4 regions of the Saccharopolyspora sp. SCSIO 74807 genome follow, and region 4 is predicted to be linked to each of the others. Evidence: riboswitches for the same ligand, from Rfam matches in the RefSeq annotation. Region 4 holds a riboswitch; each other region holds the start of a gene.
The links. A riboswitch is a leader RNA that binds a small molecule or an ion and turns the genes downstream of it on or off. The one in region 4 is predicted to bind cobalamin.
Positions count from the first base shown of each region.

Region 1: it holds a riboswitch for cobalamin, as region 4 does, so the genes downstream of both, V1457_RS26110 (ABC transporter substrate-binding protein) here and cobN (cobaltochelatase subunit CobN) in region 4, are expected to answer to the same signal.
Region 2: it holds a riboswitch for cobalamin, as region 4 does, so the genes downstream of both, V1457_RS25525 (ABC transporter substrate-binding protein) here and cobN (cobaltochelatase subunit CobN) in region 4, are expected to answer to the same signal.
Region 3: it holds a riboswitch for cobalamin, as region 4 does, so the genes downstream of both, V1457_RS30085 (ribonucleoside-diphosphate reductase subunit alpha) here and cobN (cobaltochelatase subunit CobN) in region 4, are expected to answer to the same signal.

Region 1 is NZ_CP146100.1:5,674,008-5,681,689, forward strand. It holds gene V1457_RS26100 (ABC transporter permease subunit) at 1-266, opposite strand, end outside; gene V1457_RS26105 (ABC transporter permease) at 263-1,228, opposite strand; gene V1457_RS26110 (ABC transporter substrate-binding protein) at 1,225-2,745, opposite strand; cobalamin riboswitch at 2,830-3,017, opposite strand; gene V1457_RS26115 (DUF899 domain-containing protein) at 3,111-3,869, opposite strand; gene V1457_RS26120 (GNAT family N-acetyltransferase) at 4,106-4,594, shown strand; gene V1457_RS26125 (hypothetical protein) at 4,598-4,834, opposite strand; gene V1457_RS26130 (sodium:solute symporter family protein) at 4,849-6,540, opposite strand; gene V1457_RS26135 (nucleoside/nucleotide kinase family protein) at 6,537-7,178, opposite strand; gene V1457_RS26140 (sugar phosphate isomerase/epimerase family protein) at 7,175-7,682, opposite strand, start outside.
Region 2 is NZ_CP146100.1:5,556,989-5,564,670, forward strand. It holds gene V1457_RS25510 (acyl-CoA thioesterase II) at 1-36, shown strand, start outside; gene V1457_RS25515 (ABC transporter ATP-binding protein) at 184-963, opposite strand; gene V1457_RS25520 (iron chelate uptake ABC transporter family permease subunit) at 960-1,982, opposite strand; gene V1457_RS25525 (ABC transporter substrate-binding protein) at 1,979-2,989, opposite strand; cobalamin riboswitch at 3,051-3,227, opposite strand; gene V1457_RS25530 (hotdog fold domain-containing protein) at 3,375-3,839, shown strand; gene V1457_RS25535 (MFS transporter) at 3,873-5,177, opposite strand; gene V1457_RS25540 (DeoR/GlpR family DNA-binding transcription regulator) at 5,371-6,153, shown strand; gene V1457_RS25545 (GntR family transcriptional regulator) at 6,154-6,840, opposite strand; gene V1457_RS25550 (enolase C-terminal domain-like protein) at 6,930-7,682, shown strand, end outside.
Region 3 is NZ_CP146100.1:6,580,593-6,588,274, forward strand. It holds gene V1457_RS30070 (hypothetical protein) at 1-1,257, shown strand, start outside; gene V1457_RS30075 (hypothetical protein) at 1,216-1,491, opposite strand; gene V1457_RS30080 (bifunctional UDP-sugar hydrolase/5'-nucleotidase) at 1,496-3,184, opposite strand; cobalamin riboswitch at 3,585-3,813, shown strand; gene V1457_RS30085 (ribonucleoside-diphosphate reductase subunit alpha) at 3,934-6,450, shown strand; gene V1457_RS30090 (ribonucleotide-diphosphate reductase subunit beta) at 6,492-7,562, shown strand; gene V1457_RS30095 (ABC transporter substrate-binding protein) at 7,614-7,682, opposite strand, start outside.
Region 4 is NZ_CP146100.1:206,289-213,970, reverse strand. It holds gene cobN (cobaltochelatase subunit CobN) at 117-3,746, opposite strand; cobalamin riboswitch at 3,855-4,090, opposite strand; gene cobG (precorrin-3B synthase) at 4,251-5,444, shown strand; gene V1457_RS00945 (precorrin-8X methylmutase) at 5,441-6,076, shown strand; gene V1457_RS00940 (precorrin-2 C(20)-methyltransferase) at 6,085-7,629, shown strand; gene V1457_RS00935 (cobalt-precorrin-6A reductase) at 7,617-7,682, opposite strand, start outside.

The sequences.
Region 1 (7,682 bases), 1.2 Mb from region 4:
ACCGCGCCCAGCGCGAGCGGCACTCCGACCACATAGGACAGTGCGAGTGCGGTTCCGGCCAGCGCCAGCACCGAACCGCCGCCGGTCAACGCGAGCGAGAGCACGTCGCGGCCGAGCACGTCGGTGCCGAGCAGATGGCTCGCATCCGGCGGCAGCAGCGGTGCGCTTTCGGAACGCACCGGGCCGACCAGCAGCGGCCCGAAGAACGCGGCCAGCACCGGCACGATCACCAGCGTCCAACCCACCGCTTTCGCCACCGGCCTCATCGCGTCTCCGCCCGGAAGTGGCGGGCGGCGAGGTCGGTGACGAGGTTGACACCGATCGTCACGGCCGCGAACACCAGCGCATATCCTTGCACCGCAGGAAGATCGCGGGCCTTGACCGCCTCGACGAAGCCCGATCCGAGGCCGGGCAGCGCGAACAGCGCCTCGATCACCACGACTCCGCCGAGCAGACCGTCCACAGTGCGCGCGAGTTGCTGCAACACCGGTCCGACCGCGTTCGGCAGCACGTGCCGCAGCACGACGGCGCTTTCGGAGAGCCCGGCGCGGCGCACGTGCGTGGCGAACTCGGATCCGTCGGCGGTGACGACGCCGGTGCGGACCTGCCGCGACAGCGCGCACAGCTGCTTGCCGACCAGCACGGCGACCGGCAGCACCAGCACGGCGGGATCGCTCAGCAACGACCAGCCGGACAACCCGACCGCGGTGGCGGGCAACAGGCCCGCTTGCACCGAGAGCACGCCGACCAGCAGCAGCGCAACGGCGAACTCCGGCACCGAGTTCAGCAGCACCACCGCGAAGTTCACCGCCCGGTCGAACTTCGTGCCAGCGCGAAGTCCACTGAGGACACCGGCGGACAGTGCCAGCGGCAGCACGACGGCCAGCGTCAGCAACGCCAGCACCAGCGTGGTGGCCGCCCGCTGGCCGAGCTCGGTCGCCACCGGAATGCCGGTGCGCAACGACGTTCCGAGGTCACCGTGCAGGATTCCGGCTGCCCAGCTAAGGAATCGCTGCCCCAGCGGCTCGTCCAGACCGAGCCGTTCCCGCAGCGCGGCGACCTGCCCGGAATCGGCCTGCTCGCCCAGCAACACCACCGCGGTGTCGCCGGGAAGCAGTGCGGTCAGCGCGAAAACGGCGACCGCGACGATCGCGATCTGGCCCAGCGCGATGCCCAGCCGGGTTGCGAGCAGCACCGCTCCCCTGCCGGGTGCGGCGAGCGCGCTCAACCCGGGCTCACCCGGTCGAAACGCGCCCAGTCCAGGGAATTCGGCGGCGCCGCCCGGACACCGGTGACGCCGTCCGCGGTCGCGACGTTCCAACCGCTGAAGCCCCACACCAGCATCCCGCTCTGCTCCCGGGCGAGGCGCTGCGCCGAAGCGAGCAGCTCGGCGCGCCGCTTTTCGTCCGCAGTGGACAGTGCGCGGTAGTAGAGCGCGTCGAACTCGGGATTGCGGTAGCCGGTGTAGTTGTTGTTGCCTGCGGTGGAGATCATGCGCTGACCGAGGAAGGTCGGCAGCGGAAGCGCGGCCGTCCGGCTGTGCGCGGCGACGCCCTGCTTCTTGATGTCCGAGTAGTAGGTCTCCGAAGGCATCATCCGCGGCGTGACCGTCATGCCGATCTCGCCGAGCTGCTGGCCGATCAAGCTCGCCGCGGACTCGAAGTACGGATCTGCGGTGCTGGTGCGCAATTCCCAGCTCAGCCCCTCGGCCCCGGCCTGCCGCACCAGCGAGCGCGCCAGTTGCACGTCCCGCACCGGTTCCGGCAGATCACGCGGGTAATAGCGCAAACCCAGGCCGAACAGGTCGTTGCCGACGCGGCCCTTCCCGCTCAACGCGATGTCCACCAGCGCACGCCGATCCACCCCGGCACGGACCGCCTGCACCAGCCGTGGATCCGCGAACGGCGGACGGTCCACTTTGAGCAGAACGGCCTGCATCGTGCCGTGCGGCTCGGAGAAGACCCGCGCGCGCCCGTCCTGCTCCAGCAGCCGAACCGAGTTGGCGCTCACGTCGTGCGCGTAGTGCACCTGCCCGGAAAGCAGCGCGGTCACCCGCGCGCTTTCCTCCTCCACCGGCACGAATTCCAGCTCGGCGGGCACCGGCGGGCCGGACCAGTGCTGCTCGTTGCGGGCGAACACGGCCGGGCCGCCCGGCTGGAAGGACACGAACCGGAACGGCCCGGAACCGACGGGTTGCCTGAAGTCAGTGGTCCCCGCGGGCACGATCTCGGTGCTCGGCGCGCCCCACGCCGCGGGGAACTCGAAGTTCGGGCCGCCGAGCACGAGTTCCAGCTCGGTCGCCGATAACGCCTTGCTGGCGGCGAAATCGACGTCGGCGAAGTGCGAGCGCGCCTGCGCGCCGGTGCTGCGGTCGGCGATGCGACGGTAGGTGTAGAGGACGTCATCGGCGGTGACCGGCCGTCCATCGTGGAACTTCGCCGGGCGCAACCGGATCCGCCAGCGGGTTCCGGTCGCGTCCGGTGCCCACGACTCGGCCAGCCGCGGGACCACGCTCATGTCGTCGGCGTAGCCGACCAGCGTGTCGAACAGCGCTTTCGCCCTGGCCTGGTCCACGAACAGCGAACCGGTGTGCGGGTCGAGGGATTCGGTGGTGCCGCCCGCGGGGAACGCCACGCGCAACCGGCCCGCGGACCCGCCCGAACCGGTGCAGGAAACCAGCGGCACCGCGGCGAACGCGCCCGCGGCCGCGGCGAGCAGCCGTCTGCGGCCGATCACGGCGCTCACGCCGGTCGAACGGCGGCAGACGTACCAGGTGCGGGAACGGCGCTCGGGCGCACGGGAAACCTCCTCCGGGGCTCCGCGACCCCGTCGAATCTGCTGCGACGGCGCCAGTCTCCTGACTCATGGATCGACGCTCCGCCCGGCCTTCCCACCGAGCACCGGCAGTGGCCCGAGTGGACGGAACTCCCCATTCACAGTGGCGGGACCGCGCCGGATTCGCACCGGGCTTCCTGCGCACCGTCGCAATGGACTGCGCGACAAGCTTTCAAGGCGGATCAGGTCTTGTCAAGAAACCACCCGGCTGCTGCGACGGGCGTTACGCCGCCCCTTCCTGAGTCCTGGGCGGCGTCGCGCGCACGGTCACCGGGTCAGTACTCGTCGTGGTAAAGGACTCGATCGCTGCCCGCCGGGGCGCCGTATTCGGTGGCGCGGCCCTTCGGTTCCTCCCACTCCTCCTGGCGTCCGAGCGGGGTCAGGTCCAGCAGGCTCGTGGTGCTGCCGAGCCCGTCCATGCCGCGTGCGTAGGTCGAGTAGGTGTGGAACACCGCGTCCCCGTCGCGCAGGAACACGCTCAGGCCGGGCAGCTCGAACGGCTGCGAGTCGCCGAGGTAGTAGCCGACGCCGGCCTCGTCGAGTTCCTGCTTGCTGCGGTAGTTGTACTCGATCGGCCGCACCGACTCGTCGTGCGTCACGTGGAAGTCGTGGTTGAACCGCGTGCCGTTCGACGAGTACCAGGGCACCGTCCAGCCCATCCGGCGCTGGAACGGTTCGATCTTCTCCCAGGGCGCGCGGGAGACCGCGACGAGGTTGGTGTCCCGGGCGCGCAGGTGCGTGAGGTCGCCGAGCTGGTCCACGAACGCCGAACAGCTCGGGCAACCGGTGTCCCACTCCGGGTCGAACATGAAGTGGTACACGACGAGCTGGCGGCGGCCGTCGAACAGGTCGGGCAATCGCAGCTCACCGTCCGGACCGTGGAACCGGTAATCGGACTCGACCCGCACCATCGGCAACCGCCTGCGGTCGGCGTTGAGCGCGTCGCGCGCCTTCGTCGCGGCCTTCTCCTGCGCCAGCAGCCGCACGCGCGCCGCGCGCCACTGCTCCGGCGAAACGATCTCGGGCAGATTCATCGTCGCTCCCTGTCGAACAAGTGCCTACGCAGGGGGTGGACCGATGCCGGTGGCAAAACTCATCGGACCAGCCGGCCGAAGGCTTGCCGCGAAGAGCAGCATCCAGCCCCGATCAAGAACACTTGCTCCGGAGTGTAACGATGTCGTCACTTTCGGTACTCACTGGAAACAGCGCGGCGAACCGCCGTTGCCAGCGCAGGAGTGGATCGTGATTCCGGCGGTGCGAGGATCGGCACATGTTCATCCGGGAAGCAACAGCCGAGGACTGGCCGCTGATCTGGCCGTTCTTCCACCGCATCGTCGCCGCGGCCGAGACCTACACCTACCCGCCCGACATGAGCAGCGCCGAAGCCCGGCGGGCCTGGCTGAGCCCGGCCCCGGACCGCGCGACCGTCGCCGTCGCCGACGGCGGCACGATCCTGGGCAGCGCGCACATGCAGCCGAACCGGCACGGCCCCGGCTCGCACGTGGCCAACGCCAGCTACATGGTCGACCCGGACCACGCCGGACGCGGCGTGGGGCGGCGGCTGTGCGAGGAGAGCCTGGATTGGGCGCGGGCGGCCGGGTTCCGGGCGATGCAGTTCAACGCGGTCACCGAGACCAACACCGGTGCGATCCGGCTCTACGAGTCCCTCGGATTCGAGATCATCGGGACGGTGCCGGAAGCGTTCCACGATCCCGCGCGGGGTTACGTCGGCCTGCACGTGATGCACCTGCGGTTGTGAGCATCACTGCGCTGAGGTGTCCTCCGGGCGCCCCTCGCCGCGGCCGAACCTGGCCCACAGCAAGAAGAAAACGCCCAGCGCGAGCATTCCCGCGCCGTTCCACAGGTTGATCGGCAAGCCGCCCGACTTCGCCAGATCCGCCGGACCGTCGAACAACCCGGCCACGCCGAGCGCGATGCCGTAGATCACGAACACCGCGCCGATCAGCACCCGCAGGTCGAAGATCCGCCGCTTCGGCATCGCACACCTCCGCTTCAGTAGACGAGCACCAGGCCGACCGACATCAGCACGACCAGCCCCAGCGCCAGCGAGCCCAGCACGGCCGGGGACTGCCACCACACCGCGCGCTCCCGCGGCCGCCGGTCCCGCAACGCCCACACCAGACCGGTCAGCTCGCTGTCCGGTTTCGGCCGGGTGACCAGCGAGACCAGCACCATCACCGCAGCGTCGACCACGAACGCCGCGATGGCGCTGTAGAAGTTGACCATCTGCGCGTTGATGGTCTCGCCGCTCGGATCCAGCACCCCGCCCGGGTAGAAGTACGGGATGGAGTAAGCCGTCCAGTGCATCCCGGCCGCGGCCGCCGTGCCGGTCACGATGCCCCAGAACGCTGCCCACGGAGTGGTTCGCTTCCAGAACAACCCGATGATGAACGTCGCGAACAGCGGCGAGTTGAAGTACGAGAAAAGCAGCTGGATGTAGTCCTGGATGTTGCTGTACCCGGCGGCGATGAACGCGGTGCCCACGCTCACCGCGATGCCGATGACCGTGACGATCCGCCCGACCTTGAGGTAGTAGCCGTCGTCGCGCCCGCGCACCACGTACGGCTTCCACAGGTCGTAGGTGAACACCGCGTTGAACCCGCTCACGTTCGCGGCCATGCCCGCCATGAACGCCGCGAGCAGCCCGGTCAGCGCGACGCCGAGCACCCCGTTCGGCAGCAGCCGCCCCATCAGCTCCGGGATGGCGTCGTTGTAGGACGGGCCGCCGGGTTCGCCCAGCTTCGGCACCAGCACCAGCGCGATCATGCCGGGCACGACCGTCAGCAGCGGGAAGAACATCTTCGGGAAGGCGCCGATGATCGGAGTGCGCCGGGCCGCGGAGAGGTCCTTGGCCGACAGCGTCCGCTGCACCTCGGCGAAGTTCGTGGCCCAGTAGCCGAACGAGAGCACGAAGCCCTCCCCCATCGCCAGCCCGACCCAATCGCCGAGCGGGTTGGTCCACGAGCCGACCCCGGTGCCTTCCCAGGTGCGGAACAGCGCCGGGTCGGCGATCCGGTCGTAGAGCCCGTCGAACCCGCCGACCTGGTGCAGCCCGATCACCACGATCGGCAGCAGCCCCGCCAAGATGATGAAGAACTGCAGCACCTCGGTGTAGATTGCGCTGAACAGCCCGCCGAGGGTGATGTAGGTCAGCACGAACGCCGCCGACACCACGATCGAGATCCACAGCTGCCAGCCGAGCAGGCTGCGGATCACCAGTGCCAGCGCGAACAGGTTCACCCCGGCGATCAGCACCTGGGCGATCGCGAAGATCACCGCGTTGAGCAGGTGCGTCGGCCGGTTGAACCGCCTGCGCAGGTATTCCGGAACGCTGTGCACGCCGGTGTCGTAGTAGAACGGCATCAGCACGACGCCGAGCACCACCATCGCCGGGATCGCGCCGAGCCAGTAGAAGTGCACCGCCGCGACGCCGTACTCGGCGCCGTTGGCCGCGTTGCCGAGGATCTCCAGCGCGCCGAGGTTCGCCGAGACGAACGCCAGCCCGGTGATCCACGCGGGCAGCGACCGCCCGGACAGGAAGAAGTCCGAGCTGGTGCGCACCGCGCGCCGCGCCAGCACGCCGATCACCACGACGATGCCGAAGTAGAAGATCAGGATGCCCCAGTCGAGGGCATTGAGCTGCAGCGTCCCGGCCGCCGCGGCGGATAACGCTGCGGTGCTCACCGCCGCTCCGGCTGCGGCGCGATCTCCACCTGCACCACCAGATCCGCCCGGTGCTTGCCTTCCTGGACGAGTTCGGCGTTGCGCTGATCGACGGCCATGGCCCATTCCTCGGCTTCGTCCGGGGCCATGCCGAACAGCACGTGCCGGGCGATGAGGCCGTTCAGCCGCGTCTCCTCATCCATCTCCGCGTACCAGACCTCGTCGCACAGCGCGGGAATCTCCGACCACGGGGAGCTGTCGACGAGCAGGTAGTTGCCTTCGACGACGACCAGCTGCGCGGAGTCCGGGATCGGGATGCTGCCCGCGATGGGCTCTTCGAGGGAGCGGTCGAACGTCGGCGCGTAGACGGTGCCCGGTTCGGTGCGGACCCGCCGCAGCAGCGAGACGAAACCCGCGCCGTCGAAGGTGTCGATCGCGCCTTTGCGCTCGCGGCTGCCGAGCCGCTCCAGCTCGGTGTTGGACAGGTGGAACCCGTCCATCGGCAGGTAGGCGGCGACCGGCCCGAGCTCGGCGACGACCCGCTGCGCCAGCGTCGACTTGCCGGCGCCGGGCGGACCGGCCACGCCCACGATCCGCCGCTCGCCCGCACCGGCCAGTTCCACCGCGCGCTGCAGCGCGGCCTGCTCCCCCGCGCTCATCGCAGACCCGCCGCGCGCAGCTTGTTGGCCATGAACTCGCGCGCGTGCTCGGCCAGGTCCGCGCTGTCGGACCACAGGTTCCGCCAGATCGCCAGGTCGTGCGACAAGCCCGGCGCCACCACCGCGGAGGAGAAGCTTTCGAACGTGATCGGCCCGGTGTAGCCGATGTCGGCCAGCGCGTGGAAGAACGCGGTGAAGTCCAGATGCCCGGAGCCGAGGTAGCCGCGGTGGTTCTCCCCGATGTGCACGTACCCGAGGCGGTCCCCGGCCCGTCGCACCGGCCGCGACAGATCGTCCTCTTCGATGTTCATGTGGTAGGTGTCCAGGTGCAGCTTGAGGTTGTCCGCACCCACCTCGTCGAGCAGCGCGAGGCCCTGCTCGGCGGTGTTGACCACGTTGCTCTCGTAGCGGTTGACCACTTCGAGCCCGAGCGTGATCCCGGCGTCCGCGGCGACTCCGGCGACCCTGCCGAGCCCGGCCACGGCGTGCTCGCGCCCGCGCGGA
Region 2 (7,682 bases), 1.3 Mb from region 4:
GTGGCGCAGGAAGGGCTGATCCACGGCACGCAGTGAGGCGCGCCCGGGTCCGGCACAGCGGCGGATGCTCGTTTCCTCGGCTCGATCGTTGATGCGTCGCACGCCGCTGTACCACCATCCGCCGTGGGGCACCGTCGCGGAAATCGCCGGCTCCAGCGCCGGGCCCGTCAGCTCGCGGCCTCCCTACGGTCGCACGTCGCCCCGATCCGGCGGCATGAACCGCACATGCGGTATCCCGTCCACAGCGGACACTTCGCATCGGACGCCGTAGACCTCGCCGACGAGTTCGGCGGTGAGCACGTCCCGCGGCGCCCCAGCCGCCACCACGCGGCCGCCTGCGAGCACCACCAGTTCATCGCAGAACATTCCCGCGAGGTTGAGGTCGTGCAGCGCGATCACCGCCGTCACCGGCAATTCCCGGACCAGCGCGAGCAATTCGAGCTGGTGGGCGACGTCGAGGTGGTTCGTCGGCTCGTCCAGCAGCAGCTCGACCGGTTCCTGCGCGAGCGCCCGCGCGATCTGGGCGCGCTGCCGCTCACCGCCGGAAAGGCCGTGCCAACGGCGGTGTCCGAGTCCGTCCAGCCCGGTGCGCGCCAGGGCGCGCGCGATGATCTCGGCGTCCTGCGGCCCGCTGCCGCCCCAGCCGCCGCGATGCGGCGTGCGGCCGAGCGCGACGACTTCGGCGACGGTCAGATCGACCTCGGTGGACACCTGCTGTTCCACCACGGCGATCCGCCGCGCCAACTCGCGTCGTGACCAAGCCGCCATAGCTTGCCCGTCGATGTCGATCGCACCGGCGGAGGGCCTGCGCAGCCCTGCCAGCAGCCGCAGCAGCGAGGATTTCCCGGAGCCGTTCGGGCCGAGCAGCCCGAGCGTGCTGCCCGGTTCGGCGCGCAGGCTCACCCCGTCCAGGATGAGCGCGCCCCCGGCTGTCCACGACACCTCGCGCGCGGTCGGGCTCACGACACCCTCCCCCGCCGGACCAGCAGGACCGCGAAGGCAGGCACCCCGACCAATGCGGTGACCACGCCGACCGGAACCTCCTGCGGCGCGGCGATCGTGGTGGCCAGCACGTCCACCCACACCAGCAGGATCGCGCCGAGCACCGCGGTCACCGGCAGCAGCGCGCGGTGCCGCGGTCCGACCAGCAGCCGGGCCGCCTGCGGCAGCACCAGCCCGACGAAGCCGATCGCTCCCGCCGCTGCGACCAAGGTCGCGGCCAGCAGCGCGGTCACCACCAGCAGCAGCGCCCGCAGCCGTCCAACGTGGACTCCGAGAGCGGCGGCGGCGTCCTGGCCGAACGCGAAGGCGTCCAGCGAGCCCGCTTTCGCCAAGCACAGCACGAGGCACACCGCGCACACCACGCCCGCCAGCAGCACATCATCCCAGCGCGCACCGGAAAGCGAGCCCAGCAGCCAGAAGAGCACGCCGCGGGTCTGGTCGGCGTCCGCGGAGGTGATCACGATGTACGAGGTCAGCGCGGAGAACAGCTGCGTCCCGGCGACTCCGGCCAGCACCACGTGCCCGGCCGCGCCGCCTGCGGCCGTCGCCAGCAACATCACCAGCGCGAACGCGATCAGCGCCCCGGCGAACGCCCCGGCGGTGAGACCGACCGCCCCGGCCCCGAGACCGAGCACGACCACCGAGACCGCCCCGGTCGAGGCTCCCGCCGACACTCCTAACAGGAACGGATCGGCCAATGGGTTGCGCAGCAACGATTGCAGTACCGCCCCGCAGACTCCGAGCCCGGCTCCGCAGATCGCGGCCAGCGCCGCGCGCGGCAACCGCAGCTGCCACACGATGCCCTGCCCGATGCGGGAAACGCCGGTCTCGGCGAGCCCGAGCTTGCTGCCGACCACACCGGCGACGTCCACGACGGTGAGCTGCGCGGGCCCGAGCGTCACCGCGATCGCGGCCGACAGCAACAGGATCGGCACTCCGGCGAGGACGATGGCCGCCGCCGGTGCCCGGTTCGCCGTCAACGCCGGTCCAGTTCGACGAGTTTGTCCGCGAGCCGCTCGATCCCTTGCACAGTGCGGATGCTGACGTTGAGCTCGGTGCCGGTCATGCCCATCGACCGCCCGTCGCGCACCGCGGCCAGCCGGGACACCGCCGGGTCGGTGCGCAGGAAATCCCGTTTCGCGGCAAGGCCGTCGCCTTCTCCGCCGCGGGTCAGGTCGCCGAGCACGAGCAGGTCGGGATCGCGGGCGAGGATGTCCTCCCAGGACACTTGCGGCCACATCGACCGCGCGTCGTCGTAGGCGTTGCGCACGCCCAGCTCCCTGGCCATGATCGCCGGTGCACCGGTGGATCCCGCCACGTAGGGCGATTCCGTGCGGGCGAACCAGAACAGCACCGATGTGTCCTTGGTGGACTCCAACCGGTCGACCCGCTGCCGCGCGGCGGCCACCCGTTCGCGCAGCTGCGTGGTGAGCGCGCGCCCGCGTTCCGGAACGCCGAAGATGTCGGCGATCTCCTGCACTTCCCGGTAGATGTCGTCGAGCTCGACCGGTTCGGCCAGCGGCGCGGCCTCCGGGAAGCAGTTGCTCGGCGACAGGTATGTGGGCACGCCGAGTTCGCCGAACCGCTCGCGATCGGCGACGCCTTCGTCGGTGAACACGGCTTGATAGGCCCCGAGCACGATGTCCGGCTCGGTGCCCAGCACCGCCTCGTACGACGGATTGTTCTCGGCGAGCCGCGGCACCGTCGCGTTGGCCTGCGCCAACGCCGGATCCACCGGATCGGTCCAGGTCGCCGTGCCCACCATCCGGTCGGCCAGCCCGAGCGAGAGCATGATCTCGGTGGTGGACTGGTTCAGGCTCACCGCGCGCTGCGGCGGACCGTCCACAGTGACGTCGGTTCCGCAGTTGCGCAGCGTTTTCCCGCCTCCGGCGTCCTCTTTCGGAGCGGGTGCGGAACAGGAAGCGAGCACAACGGCGGCCAGCACCACCAGCCCGGCGCGCAACGCGCGGGCGCGAACAGCGAACACTGCTTTGCGATCCTCACCCCGGGCCCATGCGCGAAGCCCGGTCGGCCACGACCCGGCACCGCCTGCGGTCCGGGGAGCCAGCAGGTCTTCGGACTCGGGTTCGCACCGGACGGGGCCGCCTTCCCGGAACGGATCCAGTGGCATCGCCCCGCCCATCACCCCCACCGCTGCGCGTCAGTTCCGGCTTCCGACCGGATTCCCTGGCCACGTGGGCACGACTGGCTCGCCGAGCACCCTAACCGGACATACCACCGCGCGGACATGGTGACGTTCCTCGCGCCCGCTGACCGTGATCGGCCCGCTCCGGACTGCGACCGGTTGACCGGCGGCCATCGGCCAGAATAAGTTACCCGCCGGTAATGCCTGGTGTCCCAAGGAGTCCGCGATGTCCTCGACCGTGCAGATGTGGCGCAAGCTGGAGCCGAAGCCGCTGGGAACCCGGTTGTTCTCCTGGGCGGTGTGCCGACGCGCGCCGTACTTCAGCACCATCCGCCCGCACATCACCGAGATGCGTCCGGGCCGTTGCGAGGTGCGCGCGGCCAACCGCCGCCGGGTGCACAACCACCTCGGCACGTTCCACGCGATCGCCGCGTGCAATCTCGCCGAGGTCGCGGCCGGGATGCTGATGGAGGCGAGCCTGCCCGGCTCGCACCGCTGGATCCCCACGGGAATGACCGTCCGCTACCTCGCGAAAGCGAAAACGGACCTGCGCGGAGTCGCCGAGCTGGAGCTTCCGGAACTCTCCGACCAGCCCGCGGAGTGGGTCGTGCCGGTGCGGATTCTGGACGCCGCCGGCGACGCCGTCGTCACCGCCGACATCTCGATGCGCGTGTCCGCGAAGAAGGCTTGACGGGGGCCTGCGCGCGGCAGGCCCCCGCGGGCGTCAGTGCGCCGGGACCGCGTCCTTGGGCGCCGCGGCGAGTTCCTCTTCAGTGGCACTGGAAGTGCGGATGACCAGCGCCAGTCCGGCGCTGATCAGGTGCAGCACCGCGTAGATCCACAGCACGCCTTGGATGCCGAGGATTCCGATGAACGCCGTCCCGATCGCCGGCCCGAGTGCCTGGCTGGCGCCCGCGCCGAGCGTGTAGGTGGACATGACCTGGCCGGTGCGGTTCGGCGCGTGCATGGTCATCAGCGGCGGCAGCGGGACGTACCCGGCCATGCCGATCCCGAAGATCGCGCACGCGACCGCGACCAGCGCGTAGTTGTGCCCGAACGTGGCCGGCACGTAGTACAGCCCGAGGCAGGCGACCGCGGCGAGCACACCGCCGAACCAGACGATGGTCTGGCTCCCGCTCCACCGGTCGCCGACCGCGCCGAGCACGACCACGCCGACCAGGTTCGAGCCCATCATGATCATCAGGAGCGTGGACCACTCCTCGGAGCCGAACTCGACTTCCTGGATCAGGTACAGCGGCACGAACACCCACACGCCGAACTGCGAAGTGGTGTTGATCAGGCGCATCAGCGCGCCCATGCCGACCTTCGGCTTCTCGAACATGATCGTGACGCATCCGACGAGGGTCTGCACGACGCTCGCGCGTTCGGCGCCTTGGCTGAGTCCTTCGTAGCCGGAACGCTCCTTGAGCATCGTGAACACGATCGCCGAGCCGACCAGGATCAGCAGCAGCGACACCCACAGCGTCGGGTAGTAGCCGATGGTCGGCTTCAGCACCGAGACCGCGCCGGAACCCAGCACCGGGTATCCCATGGTGAACGAGAACCAGTACCAGCCGAGCGCCTTGCTGATCTGCTGCTTCGGCGCTCCCGCCATGACCCACACCAGGAAGCCGTAGGCGAACAGCGGGTAGCCGAGGCCGCGGATCCCGTAGGTGATCAGGATCAGCACGTAGCTCCCGGTCGGCACGGCCACCGCCAGCAGCACCGCGTGGCAGACGGCCCAGATCGCGGTGCCGGCCATCATGACCTTGCGCGGCCCCCACCGGTCGGAGAGCCCGCCGGACAGGAACGCGCCCACGGCGGCGGCGATGCCGTAGGTGGTGAAAATGACGCCCACGCTGGCTTCGGTGAAGCCGAACTCGGTTTTGAAGTAGGTGGAGAGGTAGCTGGTCTCCACCCCGTCACCGATCATGAACAGCAACATCCCGACGTAGCCCCACAGCAGGGTGCGCGGGATGCCTATCCGGTCGAAGAAGTTCGCGGGCGGCTCGTGGCCGGTTGACACCACGTTCGTGGACCTCCTGACGGGCAGCGGTGCCCGGGTCGTAGCAGGTTTCCGCTGGTCACCGCGGCGACGGCGAGTTCCCGCGCCGGCGGCGGCCGGTTCGTGACGGACAACCTGCAACAAGACCCGAGATCTGAGCAAGATCTTCACACAAATTGTGGGATACTCTGGTGGTTTCCACAGTCGGGAGGTCGCGATGCCGGTCCGGAAGTCGGCCGCCGAGGTCGAGCAGCGTCGACAGGAGGCGTTGCGCCTGGTCACCGGCGTCGGCGAGGTCCGCATCGACGAGCTCGCGCACCGCCTCGGAGTCAGCGTGATGACGGCGCACCGCGACCTCGACGACCTCCAGTCCCGCAACCTGCTGCAGAAGCGGCGCGGTGTGGCGGCGGCGTTCAGCACCGTGCAGCGGGAGAGTTCGCTGCGCCTGCGCGAACACGTCAACGCGGAGTTCAAGGCGGCCATCGCCGAGCCGCTGCTCGACCTCGTCGCACCCGGCGACACCGTGCTCATCGACTGCGGCAGCACGCTTTTCCCGTTCGTCCGGGCACTGTCCGAAGTGGAGCAGCTGCAGGTCGTCACGAACTCGCTGCGGGTGAGCTACCTGCTGTCCGAGTCCGCGACCGTCACGCTGCTCGGCGACCGCTTCTACCCCGAGTTCGAGTCCTGCGCGGGCCCCGAGGTGCTGCGCCAGCTCGACCGCTTCCGCGTGGACGTCGCTTTCCTGACCGCCACGTGTGTCCACAATGGCGGGTTGTCCCACCCGGTGCGGGAGTACGCGGAGAACAAGGAAGGCTTCGTGGCCGCCGCCGGCCGCTCGGTCCTGGCCGTCGACGGCGGCAAGTTCGGCCGCACGGCGACGTACGCGCATGGGGATCTGAGCGGATATGGAACGCTGATCACGGATGACAACGCGCCGCGCGATCAGCTGCGAGCAGCGGAGAAGCGCGGGATCGAAGTGCGGGCCGTCGCGACCGGCTGATCACGACCCTGCGTCCCCGCCCGCGTGCTCCTCGAGCGCATCGATGGCGGACGCGGTGAGGCTTTGCGTGATGTGCTCGCGCATCAGCGCGGCGGCGCCGGGTCCGTCTCCGCTGCGGACCAGTTCGAGCAGCTGGTGGTGTTCGTCGAGGTCGCGGGTACGCGGCTCGTGCCCGGGCGGGAGGTCCAGCCCCATCCGCCGGTAGCGGTCGGACTTGTCCCAGACGTCGTCGAGCATCCGGATCAGCACGTCGTTGCGCGAAGCCCGGTACAGCGCGCGGTGGAATTCCCGGTGCGCGGTGAGCGCTTCCTCGCCCCACTGCCGGGTCACCGGCAGCAGCCGGGCGACGGAGTCGCGCATCGCTGCCAGGTCGTCGTCGGTGCGGCGGGTGGCGGCGAGTTCGACGGCGCTGGGATCCAGCGACAGGCGCACCTCGAGCAGCTGGCGCGCCTCGGTGGCGTTCATCGGCGCCACCCGGACGTCGCGGTGCGCGTCCAGCGAGACGAGGCCTTCGCTGGAGAGCCGCCGGATCGCCTCGCGCAGCGGCGTGATGCTCATGCCCAGCGCGGCGGCGAGGTCGTACTGGGCCAGGCGCGTGCCCGGGGAAAGTTCGCCGGTCAGCACCTTGGAGCGGAGTTCGGCATAGGCGACATCGCTCTTGCTGGAGAAAACGTTCGGTGCCGTCACCGCTGATTCGCCTCTGCGCCGGGGTCTTGTGCCGTGGTCCGCGCCGAGCCTAACATCCCGCTACATCTTATAAGTTATGAAAGGAACCCATGAAGATCACCGCCGTGCACGAGGACGTCATCCCGATCAGCTCCGCGATGAGCAACGCGTTCATCGACTTCAGCACCATGGACTCCTCGGTCGTGGCCGTCGTCAGCGACGTCGTGCGCGACGGGGAACCCGTCGTGGGCTACGGCTTCAACTCCAACGGCCGCTACAGCGCCGGGGAGATCCTGCGACGCCGGATGGTTCCGCGGCTGCTCGCCGCCGACCCGGCATCGCTGCTGGCCGCGGACGGTCAGCTCGACCCGTCGCGGGCGTGGGACGTGCTGATGCGCAACGAGAAACCGGGCGGGCACGGGGAACGCTCGATCGCGGTCGGCGTACTCGACATGGCGCTGTTCGACCTCGCATCGAAGATCGCAGGTCAGCCGCTGTACCGCTGGCTGTCGGACCGCTACGGCGACGGCTCGGCGCCCGACGAGTCGGTGTTCGTCTACGCCGCGGGCGGCTACTACGCGCCCGGCAAGGGGCTGCGCGAGCTGCAGGACGAGATGCGCGGCTTCCTGGACCAGGGCTACCGCGTGGTGAAGATGAAGATCGGCGGCGCGAGCCTCGCCGAGGACATTCGCCGCGTCGAGGCGGTGCTGGACGTCCTCGGCGGCGACGGTTCCCGGCTCGCCGTCGACGTGAACGGGAAGTTCGACCTGCACACGGCGCTGGAGTACGGCCGCGCGCTCGAACCCTACGGCCTGTTCTGGTACGAGGAGGCCGGCGACCCGCTGGACTACCGGCTCAACGCC
Region 3 (7,682 bases), 310 kb from region 4:
GGCTCGGTCTACCGCGCGCTGCGCACGCACGGCGTGCCGCAGATCCGCATCGCGGCGCTGACCGGGCAAGCCCAGAGCGAAGTCAGCGAAGTGCTCAGCGGCCGCGCGGTGCGCAGCTACGACCTGTTGTCCCGCATCGCCGAGGGACTCGGCGTGCCGCGCGGCTGGATGGGCCTCGCCTACGCCGGAGGTGACGAGCAGGCACCCGACGCGGAAGAAGAGGAGGAGCAGGTGAAACGACGGAGTTTCCTGTCCTACGCGGGCTCCGTGGTGGTCGGTGGGCAAACCGACGCCGGCCCGCCGGGCGTGCGCGACCTCACCGCGCACAGCGCTGCGCCGACCAGGGTGGGCGCTTCGGACCTCGCCGCGATGCAGCGGATGATCACCGAGCTGCGCACGCTGGATCAGCGCTACGGCGGCGTCGGCCAGTACGGCACGATCGCCGCGTCGGCCCGGCAGGCCGAGGCGATGCGCGAGGCGTGCATGTCCGAGCAGGTACGCGCGGACCTGATGGCCATGCTGTGCAACCTGCACGCCACCGCGGGCTGGATCGCGGCGGAGAACGGGTTGTTGCAAGCCGCGCACGGGCACTACGGGCGCGCGCTGTCGTTCGGCCGGGAAGGCACGGATCCGCTGGCGATCTCCCGCGCCCTCTACGCCGCCGGGCGCACCGAGCTGCACTTCGGCGATGCCGAGTCGGCGTTGAAGCTGTTCCAGCTCGGTTCGCTGCGCACCGACTCGTCACCGCTGGTGAGTTCGGTGCTGCAGCTCAACTGCGCGTGGGCGGCCGCGTTCGGGCAGCGCAAGAACACCGTGCAGCGCGCACTGGAGCAGGGCCGCAGCCAGCACGCGGCCGCGTCGATCGACGACGACTACCCGCTGCTGCGGTGGTTCCGCGAAGCCGACCTGCTGGGCATGACCGGGTCGGTGCAGCTGGCGATGGGTGATCACGAAGGCGCCGCGGGGAACCTCTCGCGCGCGGTGGCCGCCCGCGCTCCGGGCGAGGTGCGTTCCACCGTGTTCGAGCTGGCGAGCCTCGGGGAGGCCAAGTTCGCGCTCGGCGACCACGCCGCCGGTTTCCGGCACGGCCGCCGCGCGGTGCTGCTGGCCTCCCGGGTGCGCAGCGCGCGCCTGCGCGGCCGGCTTGCCGGGTTGCGCGCGTGGTCGGCGCAGCTGGCGGACCGGCAGCACGCGGCCCGCGATGACGCCGCGGAGCTACTCACCCGCATCGACCGGCTCGCCGGCGTGCAGGGCTAGCGCCTCCTCCGGCGTGATTTCGCCGGCGATCACCCGGCGTGCCAACGCGTAGCTGACCGGTCGCGCGGTTCCTGCTCGCTCGGTCAGCAGCCACACGACGCAATCCAGCATCGCCCGGAAGTAGCCTTTCGCCCGGTCCCGCCCGCCCGGCGCGGTGCCCAGCGCCGCCCCGCCGCGGGCGCGCTGCGCGAGTGCGGCGCGCGCACCGGCGACGGTTTCCTGCAGCGCGTCCACCGGCTCACCCGGTGGCGGTGATCCGGTCCGCAGGCGGCGGCACGATGCCCGGGTGCGCGCCGAGGTATCCCAGCAGCGCGTCCAGATCGACCGGGCCACCGGTCACGTCGGTGCCCTCGGTGAAGCCGCTGAAGCCGTCGCCGCCGCCCGCCAGGAAGTTGTTCACCGCGACGCGGTAGGTCGCGCCCGGATCAACGGGTTCGCCCGCGATGGCCAGATCGGACACCTTGGACCCGGCGGGCGCGGATTCCGAGTAGGCGTAGTGCAAAGTGGACGAAATCTGCAGCATCGTCGCGCCGTCGCCCTGCCACTGCTGCTCCAGCACGTTCTTCAACTGCGCGCCGGTGAGCGTCATGGTCTGCATGGTGTTGCCGAACGGCTGCACGGCGAACGCTTCGCCGTAGGTGATCACGCCGTCACCTTCGCCGTTCGCCGACGACCGGTGCGGCAGGTCGGCGCGGATTCCGCCGGGGTTGGTCAGCGCCACCTGCGCGCCGGTCCCCTTGGTGGCTTCCATCTGGGCGTCGGCGATGAGGTCGCCGAGCGTGGTTTCCCCGGACGGCGCGGGATCGCGGCTCAAGTCGCCGGTGGCGGTGCCCACTTCGCGGTTCGCGATCGGGGCGGCTTTGGTCTTGGCTTCGTCGACCAGCGCGGCGGTTTCCGGGTCGGGTGCGATGTCGCGGCTGACGATTTCGTTGCGCGCCTTGGTCTTGTCCCGCACGACGTCGCCGGTTCGGTGGTTGATGCTCAGGTCCATCGTGGACAGCAGACGCCCGTAGGAAGCGCCTTGCACGACCGGGCGCGGATCGCCGGCCGGGTCGTCGACGGTGCAGTTGTACTGCTGGTGGCTGTGCGCGGTGAACAGCGCGTCGACCTTCGGCGAGGCGGCCGCCGCGACGCGAGTGGCCGGTCCTTCCGGGGCCACCGCACAGGAATCCGGCCCGCCGCCTGCGGCTTCGTCGCCCTGGTGCATCAGCACGACCTGCGCTTTGACCCCGAGTCGGTCGAGCGCTTCGGCGGTGCGGTCGATGGCGGCGACCTCGTCGCCGAACTCCAGGCCCGCCACCGCGTCCGGGCTCACCGACTGCGGCAGGTCGTGCAGCGTCACGCCGATGATCCCGATGGGCACACCGCCGGAGCGCTGCACGCTGAACGGCAGCAGCGCGGGCCTACCGTCCGCAAAGGACACATTCGCACCCAGGGTCGGGAAATCGGCACCGTCGAAGGAATCCCGGAACGCGCAGCCGTCCTCGGGGTGGCACCCGCCGCGCTGCATCCGCTGCAGCTCGGGGTAGCCCTCGTCGAATTCGTGGTTGCCGACGACTTGGGCGCGCACGTCCTGCGAGTTGAGGAATTCGACGGTCGGTTCGTCGTGGAACAGCGCGGATTCCACCGGCGATGCGCCCACGCTGTCCCCGGCCGAGAGCACCAGCGAGTTCGGCACCTCCGCGCGCAGCCGGTCGATGTGCGCGGCGAGGTAGGCGGCACCGCCCGCCGGGACGCTCGTCCCGTCCGCCAGCTCGACCTCGCCGGATGATCCGGACGGCGCCGCGAGGTTGCCGTGCAGGTCGTTGAACGTGATCAACCGCACCTCGGTGTCGGCGGGCGCTGCCTGCGCGGGCAGCGCCGTTCCGAAGGTGACCAAGCACGCGGCGACCGCGACGGCGGCGCTGCGCACGCGACATGCGCGCATCCGATTGTCCTCCCACCCACCAGTGATCCACCGGACATTCTGCCGCCACCCCTCCCCCGAATCCACCCTCTCTTTTCGGAGTGAACGGCCTGTTCGTCCCACTAGATTGGTCGAGCGGTCCGTTCACTCCTCGCGAACCCGGCAGTTGCCGCGCGCCCGACACGCCCGCACATCCCCATTCCGAGCAGCTTCGATCCGGGTGAACGACCTGTTGGTCCGGCTAGATTGGTCGAGCGGTCCGTTCACTCGGAGATGTGCGGCGGATGGCCTGGCGTGTCCGGCAGGGTGCGGGCACCGCCAGGAGCAGGGTGCGGTGACCGCCGGGGCGGGCGGCCGGTCATCGGCGGCGGGCGGCGACACGCGGAGTCTTGGGGTGCGGGAGAGGACTCGGCCCAACATGTAGTGTGGCCGCGCTGATGGTCACCGGGGTGCCCGGTGGGACAACAGGGAACCCGGTGCGAATCCGGGACTGCCCCGCAGCGGTGAACGGGAACGACCGCCGTCACCACCTCCCCGGGTGGTGCAGCACTGGACGCCCGAGGCGTCCGGGAAGCGACGGCCAGTAGGTCCGGCGCGACGACGCCGGCTGCTCGTGAGTCCGAAGACCTGCCATCGGTGCGCGCACGAGGGGTGCGCGCTGTCCGGGACCTCGCGGGCGGGTCGCGCGGACGTGCGGTGCTGCGCGCCGCTGTCCCCGCGCGCTCGTCGACGGCCCCGGGCTGGTGTCCGAGCTTGCGAGGAGACAGCCAGTGACCCGATCACCCATCGCCCCAGCATCCACACAGCACGCAGCATCCGCGCAGGCGGCAGCACCCGCGCAGGCCCCGGAACGGACCGCCGCCGCGCCGCCCGACCTCGAAGTGACCGGCCCGGACGGCACCCGGCACCGGCTGGACTGGTCCCGGGTCAGCACCGTCGTGGAGCAAGCCTGCACGGGATTGTCCGATGTGGACTCCGCACGAGTGCTGCGCGAGGTCCGCCGCACGCTCTACGACGGGATGCGCGCGGCCGAACTGGCCGAGTCGCTCACCATGTCCGCCCGCACTCTGGTCGAGAGCGAACCGAACTATTCCCTGGTCACCGCACGCCTGCTGCTGGACGAGCTGCGCCGCGAGGCGCTCAGCGCGCTGCACGGCGCGCCCCGGCAGGCCGACCAGGTCCAGATGCGCGAGCACTACCCGTCCTACTTCGCCGCGTACGTCGGCCGCGGTGTCGAGCTGGGGCAGCTGGACCCCGAGCTGGCGCGCTTCGACCTGGACCGGCTCGGCGCGGCGCTGGACGCCGACCGGGACACCACGTTCGGTTTCCTGGGCCTGCGCACGCTTTACGACCGTTACCTGCTGCACGACGGCGGCGTCCGCTTCGAGCTGCCGCAGGCGTTCTTCATGCGCGTCGCGATGGGTCTGGCGCTGCAGGAAGACGATCGCGAGGCGCGCGCCATCGAGTTCTACGACCTGCTGTCGTCGTTCGACTTCATGTGCTCCACGCCGACGCTGTTCAACGCGGGAACCACCCGCCCGCAGCTGTCCTCCTGCTTCCTGACCACTGTGGACGATGACCTGCCGGGGATCTTCCACTCCGTGAGCAACAACGCGCTGCTGTCGAAGTACGCGGGCGGGCTGGGCAACGACTGGACCCCGGTGCGCGGAACCGGCGCGCACATCAGGGGGACCAACGGCAGCTCGCAGGGCGTCGTGCCGTTCCTGAAGATCGCCAACGACACGGCGGTAGCGGTCAACCAGGGCGGCAAGCGCAAGGGCGCCGTCTGCGCCTACCTGGAGACCTGGCACATCGACATCGAGGAATTCCTCGACCTGCGCAAGAACACCGGCGACGACCGCCGCCGCACGCACGACATGAACACCGCCAACTGGGTGCCGGACGAGTTCATGCGCCGCGTGCACGCCGACGGCACCTGGACGTTGTTCTCCCCGGACGAGGTCCCGGACCTGCACGACCTCTACGGCGCGGAGTTCGCGCAGCGCTACCGCCACTACGAGGCCGCCGCCGAGCGCGGCGAGCTGAAGGTCTTCCGGCAGGTCGGAGCCGTGGACCTGTGGCGGCGGATGCTGACGATGCTGTTCGAGACCGGGCACCCGTGGATCACCTTCAAGGACCCGTGCAACCTGCGCTCCCCGCAGCGGCACGCCGGCGTCGTGCACTCCTCCAACCTGTGCACCGAGATCACGCTCAACACCAGCTCGGACGAGGTCGCGGTGTGCAACCTCGGCTCGATCAACCTGGCCCGCCACGTCACCCCGGACGGCATCGACCACGAGCGGCTGCGCGGCACCACGCGCACGGCGGTGCGGATGCTGGACAACGTGATCGACGTGAACTTCTACACGATCCCGGAGGCGCGCAACTCGAACCTGCGGCACCGCCCGGTAGGGCTGGGGCTGATGGGCTTCTCGGACGCCCTGTTCGCCCAACGCATCCCGATGGCTTCGCAGCGGGCGGTGGAGTTCGCCGACCGCAGCATGGAGGAGATCAGCTTCCACGCCATCGCCGCCTCGAACGAGCTCGCCGTCGAGCGCGGTCGCTACGAGTCCTTCGACGGTTCCCTCTGGAGCCAGGGCGTGCTGCCGATCGACTCCCTGCGGCTGCTCGCGGAATCTCGCGGTGACGCCGATTTCGACCATTCGTCCACGATGGACTGGGACGCGTTGCGGGAACGCGTCCGCACCGGCGGGATGCGCAACTCCAACGTGATGGCCATCGCGCCGACGGCGACGATCTCGAACATCTGCGGCGTGGGCCAATCCATCGAACCGCTCTACCGCAACCTGTACGTCAAGTCCAACATGTCCGGCGACTTCACGGTGCTCAACGAGGACTTGGTGCGAGACCTGAAGACGGCCGGGTTGTGGGACGAGCAGATGGTGCGCGACCTGAAGTACTTCGACGGCGACCTCAGCCCCGTCGAACGCGTCCCCGCCGAATTGCGGGCGCTCTACGCCACCGCCTTCGAGATCGAGCCGCGCTGGCTGGTCTCGGCCGCCGCGCGCAGGCAGAAGTGGCTCGACCAGGCGCAATCGCTGAACCTCTACTTGGCCGAACCCAGCGGCCGCAAGCTCGACGAGCTCTACCGCAGCGCGTGGCGAGCGGGACTGAAGACCACCTACTACCTGCGGTCGGCCAGCGCCACGCACGTGGAGAAGAGCACCTTGCGAGGCACCGACGGCCGGCTCAACGCCGTCTCCCCCGCAGCCGCCGAAAGTCCACAGTGCTCAGTCGAAGACCCGGAATGCGAGGCGTGCCAGTAAGGCATCCGCACCCCTCACCGAGCTGAACTCCTGGAGTGAGCATGACCTCCCTGCGAACCGACACCACCGGCCTCGGCGAGATCGACCGCGCCGCAGGCCGCGTCGACGCCGACGACAAGTCGATGATCAACGCGCGCGCCGACGTCAACCAGCTGCTACCGATGAAATACGGCTGGGCGTGGGAGAAATACCTCGCCGGCTGCAACAACCACTGGATGCCGACCGAGGTGTCCATGCACGCCGACATCGCGCTGTGGCGCTCCCGCGACGGTCTCACCGACGACGAGCGGCTGATGCTCAAGCGCAACCTCGGCTTCTTCGCCACCGCCGAATCCTTGGTGGCCAACAACATCGTGCTCGCCGTGTACCGGCACATCACCAATCCGGAGTGCCGCCAATACCTGCTGCGCCAGGCCTTCGAGGAAGCGGTGCACACGCACACCTTCCAGTACATCTGCGAAAGCCTCGGCCTCGACGAGGGCGAGCTGTTCAACGCCTACCGCGAGATCCCGTCCATTTCGGACAAGGATGCCTGGGCGCTGCGCTACACCCAGCACTTGGAAGACCCGCAGTTCGCCACCGGCGGCCAGCAGCGCGATCAGGCGTTCCTGCGCGACCTGATCGCCTTCTACGTGATCTTCGAAGGCATGTGGTTCTACACCGGCTTCGCGCAGATCCTCGCGCTGGGCAGGCGGAACAAGATGGTCGGCATCGCCGAGCAGTACCAGTACATCCTGCGCGACGAGTCGATCCACCTGAACTTCGGCATCGACTGCATCAACCAGATCAAGCTGGAGAACCCGCAGTTGTGGGCACCCGAGTTCCAGGCAGAGGTGCGCGGGATGCTCACCGAGGCCTGCGAGCTGGAGGTCGCCTACGGCCGCGACACGATGCCGCGCGGCATCCTCGGCCTCAACGCCGAACTCTGCGAGCAGTACATGCATTTCATCACCAACCGCCGCTGCGTCCAATTGGGACTGGATCCGGTTTTCCCCGCGGCGGAGAACCCGTTCCCGTGGATGTCCGAGGCGATGGACCTCAAAAAGGAGAAGAACTTCTTCGAAACCCGAGTCACCGAGTACCAGTCCGGCGCCTCCCTGAGCTGGGACTGACGGGCTCCCTTCGAGCGCGACCCCGTCCCCGCACCGCAGGGGACGGGGCGCTCAACCCGGTGCGGCAGCTTCGAGCTGGTCGGCGAGTCCGGTCATGATGCCCGCATAGCTCGCGTAGCT
Region 4 (7,682 bases):
TGATCGGCGCGAGCTGAGTGCCGAGTGCGCATCCGCGCGGGTTCCGGAGCATTTCTCGCGGAGTGAACGGACCGTTCGCCCGATCCGGTGGGGCGAACAGTCCGTTCACCCGGAGCTCAGGATTGTTGCGGGCCGTCCTCCAGGTCACCTTCGGCCTGCAGGTAGACCTCGTGCAGGGCGGCGATGGTGTCCGGGTCGGGGGATTCCCACATGTTCCGGTTCGCCGCTTCCAGCAGGCGTTCGGTGATGCCGTGCAGCGCCCACGGGTTGGACTCGGTGAGGAACTTCTGGTTCTCCTCGTCGAGCACGTAGGTCTCGGCCAGCTTCTCGTACATCCAGTCGCCGACCACGCCGGTCGTGGCGTCGTAGCCGAACAGGTAGTCCACTGTGGCCGCGAGCTCGAACGCGCCCTTGTAGCCGTGCTTGCGCATCGCGTCCAGCCAGCGCGGATTCACCACGCGCGCCCGGAAAACGCGCGAGGTCTCCTCGGTGAGCGAGCGGGTGCGGATCGAGTCAGGCCTGCTGCTGTCGCCGATGTAGGCCGCCGGTGCCTTGCCGGAAAGCGCGCGCACCGTGGCGATCATGCCGCCGTGGTACTGGAAGTAGTCGTCCGAGTCGGCGATGTCGTGCTCGCGGGTGTCGACGTTCTTCGCTGCCACCGAAATCCGCTTGTACGCCGACTCCATGTCGCCGCGCGCCTCGGTGCCTTCCAGCCCGCGGCCGTAGGCGAAACCGCCCCACACCGCGTAAACCTCGGCGAGGTCGGTGTCGTCGCGCCAGTTCTTGCTGTCCATCAGCGGCAGCAGACCGGCCCCGTACGCGCCCGGCTTGGAGCCGAAAATCCTTGTGGTGGCACGACGTTCGTCACCGTGCTCGGCCACGTCGGATTGCGCGTGCGCGCGCACGAAGTTCTGCTCGTGCGGCTCGTCGAGCGCGGCGACCTTGCGCACCGCGTCGTCGATCAGCGTGACCACGTGCGGGAAAGCGTCGCGGAAGAAGCCGCTGATGCGCACCGTCACGTCCACGCGCGGGCGCCCCAGCTCCTCCAGCGGGATCACTTCCAGGCCGTTGACCCGCCGCGAAGCCTCGTCCCAGGTGGGCCGCACGCCCATCAGCGCGAGCACTTCCGCGATGTCGTCACCGGAAGTGCGCATCGCCGAGGTGCCCCACACCGACAGCCCCACCGAACGCGGGTATTCCCCGGTCTCGTCCAGGTAGCGCTCGATCAGCGAGTCCGCGATGGCGTGGCCGGTCTCCCAGGAAAGCCGGCTCGGCACCGCCTTCGGGTCCACCGAGTAGAAGTTCCGGCCGGTCGGCAGCACGTTGATCAGGCCGCGCAGCGGCGAACCGCTCGGGCCCGCCGGGACGTAGCCGCCTTCCAGCGCGTGCAGCGCCGCGGTCATCTCGTCCGTTGTGGACGCCAGCCGCGGAACGAGTTCGGAAACCGCGAACTCCAGCACTCGCACCACGTCGTCCGGTGCTTCGCCGAGCACCGAACGGCAGACCTCCGGCACCGCCGAGAGCTCCCAGTCGTGCTCCTCCATACCGGAAACCAGGGCGTGCGCGCTGGTTTCCACGTCGTCCACGGTGCCGCGGGCGACGCTGCCGTCCTCCAACATGCCCAGCGCCTCGCGCAGGCCGGGCAGCGCGGCGGACTGCCCGCCCCACATCTGCCGCGCCCGCAGCATCGCCAGCACCAGGTTCACCCGCGGCTCACCGGTCGGCGCGCCGCCGAGGATGTGCAGGCCGTCGCGGATCTGCGCGTCCTTGATCTCGCAGAGCCAGCCGTCGACGTGCAGCAGCATGTCGTCGAATTCGGCTTCGTGCGGGCGTTCTTCCAGCCCGAGGTCGTGGTCGAGCTTCGCGGCCTGCATCAGCGTCCAGATCTGGCTGCGGATCGCGGGCAGCTTCGCCGGGTCCATCGCGGAGATCTGCGCGTGCTCGTCGAGCAGTTGCTCCAGCTTGGCGATGTCGCCGTAGCTCTCCGCGCGCGCCATCGGCGGCACCAGGTGGTCCACCAGCGTGGCGTGCACCCGCCGCTTGGCCTGCGTGCCCTCACCGGGGTCGTTGACCAGGAACGGGTAGATCAGCGGCAGGTCGCCCAGCGCCGCGTCCGGCGCGCAGGACGCCGACATGCCCGCGGTTTTGCCCGGCAGCCACTCCAGGTTGCCGTGCTTGCCCAGGTGCACCATCGCGTGCGCGCCGAACTCGTGGTTGAGCCAGCGGTAGGCGGCCAGGTAGTGGTGGCTCGGCGGCAGGTCCGGATCGTGGTAGATCGCGATCGGGTTCTCGCCGAAACCGCGCGGCGGCTGCACCATGATCACCACGTTGCCCGCGCGCAGCGCGGCGAGCACGATCTCGCCGTCCGGGTCGTGCGAGCGGTCCACGAACTGCTCGCCAGGCGGCGGACCCCAGTGCTGCTCGATGCTCTCGCGCAGGTCCGCGGGCAGCGTCGCGTACCACTCGGCGTAGCGCTTGGCCGGAATCCGCACCGGATTCCCGGAAAGCTGCTCCTCGGACAACCAGTCCGGGTCCTGCCCACCCGCCGCGATCAGCGCGTGCACCAGCGCGTCACCGTCCTGCGCGGCGACGCCGGGCAGCGCGTCCGGGCCGTCGGCCGGGCCGATGTCGTAGCCCGCGTCGCGCAGCGTGGCCAGCATCTTCACCGCGCTGGCCGGGGTGTCCAGCCCGACCGCGTTGCCGATGCGGGAGTGCTTGGTCGGATACGCCGATAGCATCAGCACCAGCCGCTTGTCCTGCGGCTGCACGTGCTTGAGCTGCGCGTGCCGTACCGCGGTCCCGGCGACGCGCGCGGTGCGCTCCGGATCGGCGACGTAGACCGGCAAGCCCTCGGAGTCGTTCTCCTTGAACGAGAACGGCACCGTGATCAGCCGCCCGTCGAACTCCGGCACCGCCACCTGCGTGGCCATGTCCAGTGGGGACAGTCCCTCGTCGTTCTCCTCCCACGCCGCGCGGCTGGAGGTGAGCGTGAGCCCTTGCAGGATCGGGATGTCCAGCTCGGCCAGCGCACCCACGTCCCACGCCTCGTCGTCGCCACCGGCCTGCGCGGTCGCGGGTTTCGTGCCGCCCGCCGCGAGAACCGTGACGATCAGCGCGTCCGCCTGCTCGAGCGTGTCTAGCAGTCCCGGCTCCGGAGCGCGCAGCGAGGCGCAGAACACCGGCAGCGCCTGCCCACCGGCGTCCTCAATGGACTCCGAGAGCGCGTGCGCGAACGCGGTGTTCCCGGCCATGTGGTGCGCGCGGTAGTACAGCACCGCCACCGTCGGGCCCTCGGTGCGGCGCGGCTCGCGTTCCAGCACGCCCCACTTGGGAGTCTCCACCGGCGGCTCGAAGCCGTGTCCGGTGAGCAGGATCGTGTCCGACAGGAAGTGGAACAGCTGCGTCAGGTTCTGCGGCCCGCCCTGGGCGAGGTAGCTGTGCGCCTGCGCGCAAACCCCGCCGGGCACCGTGGAGCACTCCATCAGCTCCGCGTCCGGGGCCTGCTCGCCGCCGAGCACCACCACCGGCCGCGGCCCGGCCAGCAGCGCGTCCAGGCCCTCCTCCCAGGCGCGGCGGCCGCCGAGCAGGCGGACCACGACGAGGTCGACGCCTTCCAGCAGCGGCGGCAGGTCGTCCACGCCGAGCCGGGCGGGGTTGCCGAGCCGGAACTGCGCGACACCGGAGTCGGCGTTCGCGGCGCGCGCGCTCAGCAGATCGGTGTCCGATGTGGACAGCAGCAGGATCACGCGGCACGCTCCCCGTTTCGCGGGGACACGGACGTCGCAGGACGCATGGTCAACCTTCCTCGGGGTCGTCCGCCCCGGAGTCGTCGGGCACCCGGTCGTCGGGCCCCGGCTGGCAGGCATGGCGGCGGCGGAGTGTCCTGGCTCCCGGATCGCTGCTCGCCCCGGCCTTCCCGCCCGCAGGCAGTGGCCGCCGTTGCCCGCAGGCAGTGGCCGCGAAGTGCTCGACTTCGCCCATCGGAGTCCGCTCCCCGGTGACAGTGGCGGGACCGCGCCGGATTCGCACCGGCTTCCTCCACTCGTCGCCGTCGACCACTCTCCGCAACGCCGCGATCGTTAGTCAAGTGCGGCGTGGTGAAGCGCTCGTGTTTTGCCCCCGCAACCACCCCTGGTCGTAGTATCGACGATCGCCGGTGTGCGCCGATGGTCCGCGCGCTACCGAGCGCCGACGCCGTGCGCAGCGGATTCCGGTGTCGGGACGACCACGATCAGTGAAGGCGGGAAGCTGTGCCGGAACGAGCCGAGCCCGATGCGTGCCCCGGCGCGCTGCGGGTGCACGAGGCCGCGGACGGCGGACTGGCCCGGGTGCGGGTGCCCGGCGGGCGGCTGACCGCGCACCAGGTGCGGGCGCTGGCCGATGCTGCGCAGCTCGGCGACGGCGGGTGGGAGCTGACCTCGCGGGCGAACCTGCAGGTGCGCGGGCTGGCTTCCGGGGCGGAGTTCGCCGGGCGGCTCGCCGGCGCGGGATTGCTGCCGTCCGCGACGCACGAGCGAGTACGCAACGTGATCGCCTCGCCCGGTAGCGACGGCGCACTGGACGTGCACGCGGTGTCGCGGGAGCTCGACGAGCGGTTGTGCGCGGTTCCGGGCTTGGCCGAGCTGCCCGGCCGGTTCCTGTTCACTGTGGACGACGGGTGCGGTGACGTCACGGGGTTGCGCGGTGACGTCGGGTTGTTGCCGGTGGGTGACTCGGTCGCGGTGCTGCTTTCGGGCGTGGACAAGGGGATTCGGGTCACGGCGGATGCTGCCGCGCAGGCCGCGGTGCTGGCCGCGGAGGCGTTCCTGGCCGAGCGGGCGCAGCAGCGAGCGGCGAGCTGGCGGCTCGACGAACTCACCGATGGTGCTTCGCGCGTCACCCAGCGGGTCCTCGCTGCGCTGGGGATTTCCGCGGCAGAGCCGGTCGCCGTGCCCGACGAGGTGGTGCCGACGCACGCCCACCTCGGGCGCCGGCAGCTCGGCGACGGGCGAGTGAGCGTCGCGGCCGGGGCTCCGCTGGGCCGGTTGAGCCCGGCCCAGGTCGCCTGCGTCAGCGCCGCGGCGGAAGTCGCCGGGCAGCTCCGGCTCACTCCGTGGCGGACCCTGGTGCTGCCGGGAATCCCGCGCGGCGAAGCCGCAACGCTACTGTCCGAACTGGACTCCGCGGGGCTGGTCGTGGACGAGTCCGCGCCACTGGCCGGAATCACCGCGTGCACCGGCAGCCCCGGCTGCGCGAAATCCTTGGCGGACGTCCGCACGGACGCCGCGCGCACCGCGCGTCCCGGGGAGCTGCCGGTGCACTGGGCGGGCTGTTCCCGCCGGTGCGGGCGGCCCGCGGGTCGCGGAGTGGAAGTGCTGGCCACCGAGGCCGGCTACGAGGTCGGCGGGAAACCGGCCGGCAGCGAACCGACCGCCGCGCTCGAAGCGGCACGGAGGGCACTGTGAACACCGGTCGCTACGAGTACGTCCGCGAAGGCCCGGAGATCTACCGCCGTTCCTTCGCCACGATCCGCGCCGAGGCCGAACTGGACGGGATGCCGCCGGAGGTCGCCGGGGTCGCGGTCCGCATGATCCACGCTTGCGGCATGGTCGACCTGGTCGCCGATCTGGCCTGGTCGCCGAACGCGGTGCTGGCCGCTCGCAAGGCGTTGCGCGCGGGCGCGCCGGTGTTCTGCGACGCGGAGATGGTCGCCGCCGGAATCACCCGGCGCCGCCTCCCGGCCGCCAACGACATCGTCTGCACCCTCGGTGACCAGCGAGTTCCCGAGCTGGCGCAGCAACTCGGCACCACCCGCAGCGCCGCCGCGATGGAGCTGTGGGCCGACCGCCTGGAAGGTTCCGTCGTGGCCGTGGGCAACGCGCCGACCTCGTTGTTCCGGCTGCTGGAGATGGTCGACGAAGGCGCCGGGCGGCCCGCGGCCGTGCTCGGTCTGCCGGTCGGTTTCATCGGCGCCGCCGAGTCCAAGCAAGCACTGGCCGAACATCCCGCGCTGGAGCACCTGGTGGTGCACGGCCGCCGGGGTGGCAGCGCGATGGCGGTGGCCGCCGTCAACGCGATCGCGAGCGAACAGGAGTGAGCAGCACCGTGGAGCAGGCAGGCAGGTTGTTCGGCGTCGGACTCGGACCCGGTGATCCGGAGCTGGTGACCGTGAAGGCCGCGCGGCGCATCCGCGAAGCGGACGTGATCGCTTACCACAGCGCGCGGCACGGCCGCAGCATCGCGCGCGGGGTCGCCGAACCGTACCTGCGGTCCGACCAGGTCGAAGAGCCGCTGGTCTACCCGGTGACCACGGAGACCACGAACCACCCGGGCGGCTACCAGGGCGCGATCGACGAGTTCTACGCCGACGCCGCCGAGCGGCTCGCCGCGCACCTGGCCGCGGGCCGCGACGTGGCGCTGCTGTGCGAGGGCGACCCGTTCTTCTACGGCTCCTACATGCACATGCACAAGCGGCTGGTGGACCGGTTCGAGGTCGCCGCGGTGCCGGGGGTGACTTCGGTCAGCGGAGCCGCCGCGTCGCTCGGGCGCCCGCTCGCCGAGCGGGACGAGGTGCTGACCGTGCTGCCCGGCACGCTGGAGCCGGAGAAGCTCGCCGAGCAACTGGCCGCGACCGACGCGGCCGCGGTGATGAAGCTGGGCCGCACGTTCGAGGGCGTGCAGCAGGCGTTCGAGCAGGCCGGACGGCTGGACGAGGCGTACTACGCGGAGCGCGCCACCACTGACCGGCAGCGCTTGCTGCCGTTGCGCGATGTGGATCCGGAATCGGTGCCGTACTTCTCGCTGGCGCTGCTGCCGAGCCCGGTGAACGCGGACAGCCCGATCAACCTCACCGCGGCCGATGGCACCCCCCACGTGCGGGAAACCGTTGCGGCTGAAGAACTTCCCGCGCCGAGCGGGCCCGGTGAGCTGGTGGTCGTCGGCCTCGGCCCCGCTGGTCCGCAGTGGACCACTCCGGAGGCGGCCACGGCCGTCGCCGCCGCCGACGACCTCGTCGGCTACGGCCCTTACCTGGACCGGCTGCCGTCGAATCCGCGGCAGCGCAAGCATTCCTCGGACAACCGCGTCGAGTCCGAACGCGCGGAGTTCGCCCTCGACCTGGCGCGGGCCGGATCGCGGGTCGCCGTGGTTTCTTCCGGTGATCCGGGGGTTTTCGCGATGGCCACGGCAGTGCTGGAGGTCGCCGCCGAGGAGCGGTTCGCCGACGTGCCGGTGCGGGTCCTGCCCGGACTGACCGCTGCGCAAGCGGTGGCGAGCCGGGCCGGGGCGCCCCTCGGGCACGACTACTGCGTGCTGTCGCTCTCGGACCGGTTGAAGCCGTGGGAGGTCATCCTCGAGCGCTTGGAGGCCGCGGCGAAGGCGGATCTGGCGCTGGCGATCTACAACCCGGCTTCGCGCAGCCGCACCTGGCAGGTCGCCGCGGCCCGCGATGCGCTGCTCAAACACCGTTCGCCGGAGACGCCGGTGATCGTCGGCCGGGACGTGGGCGGGCCGGAGGAGTCCGTGCGCACGGTGCCGCTCGGCGAGCTTGATCAGTCCGATGTGGACATGCGTTGCCTGCTGGTGGTCGGTTCTTCGATGACTCGCGAGGCGAGCGGCAGGGTGTTCACGCCGCGCCGCTACCCGTCGTGAACCCAGCGCACCGCTTCATCCACTGTGGACACAGCCGGTACCGGCGGTTCCGG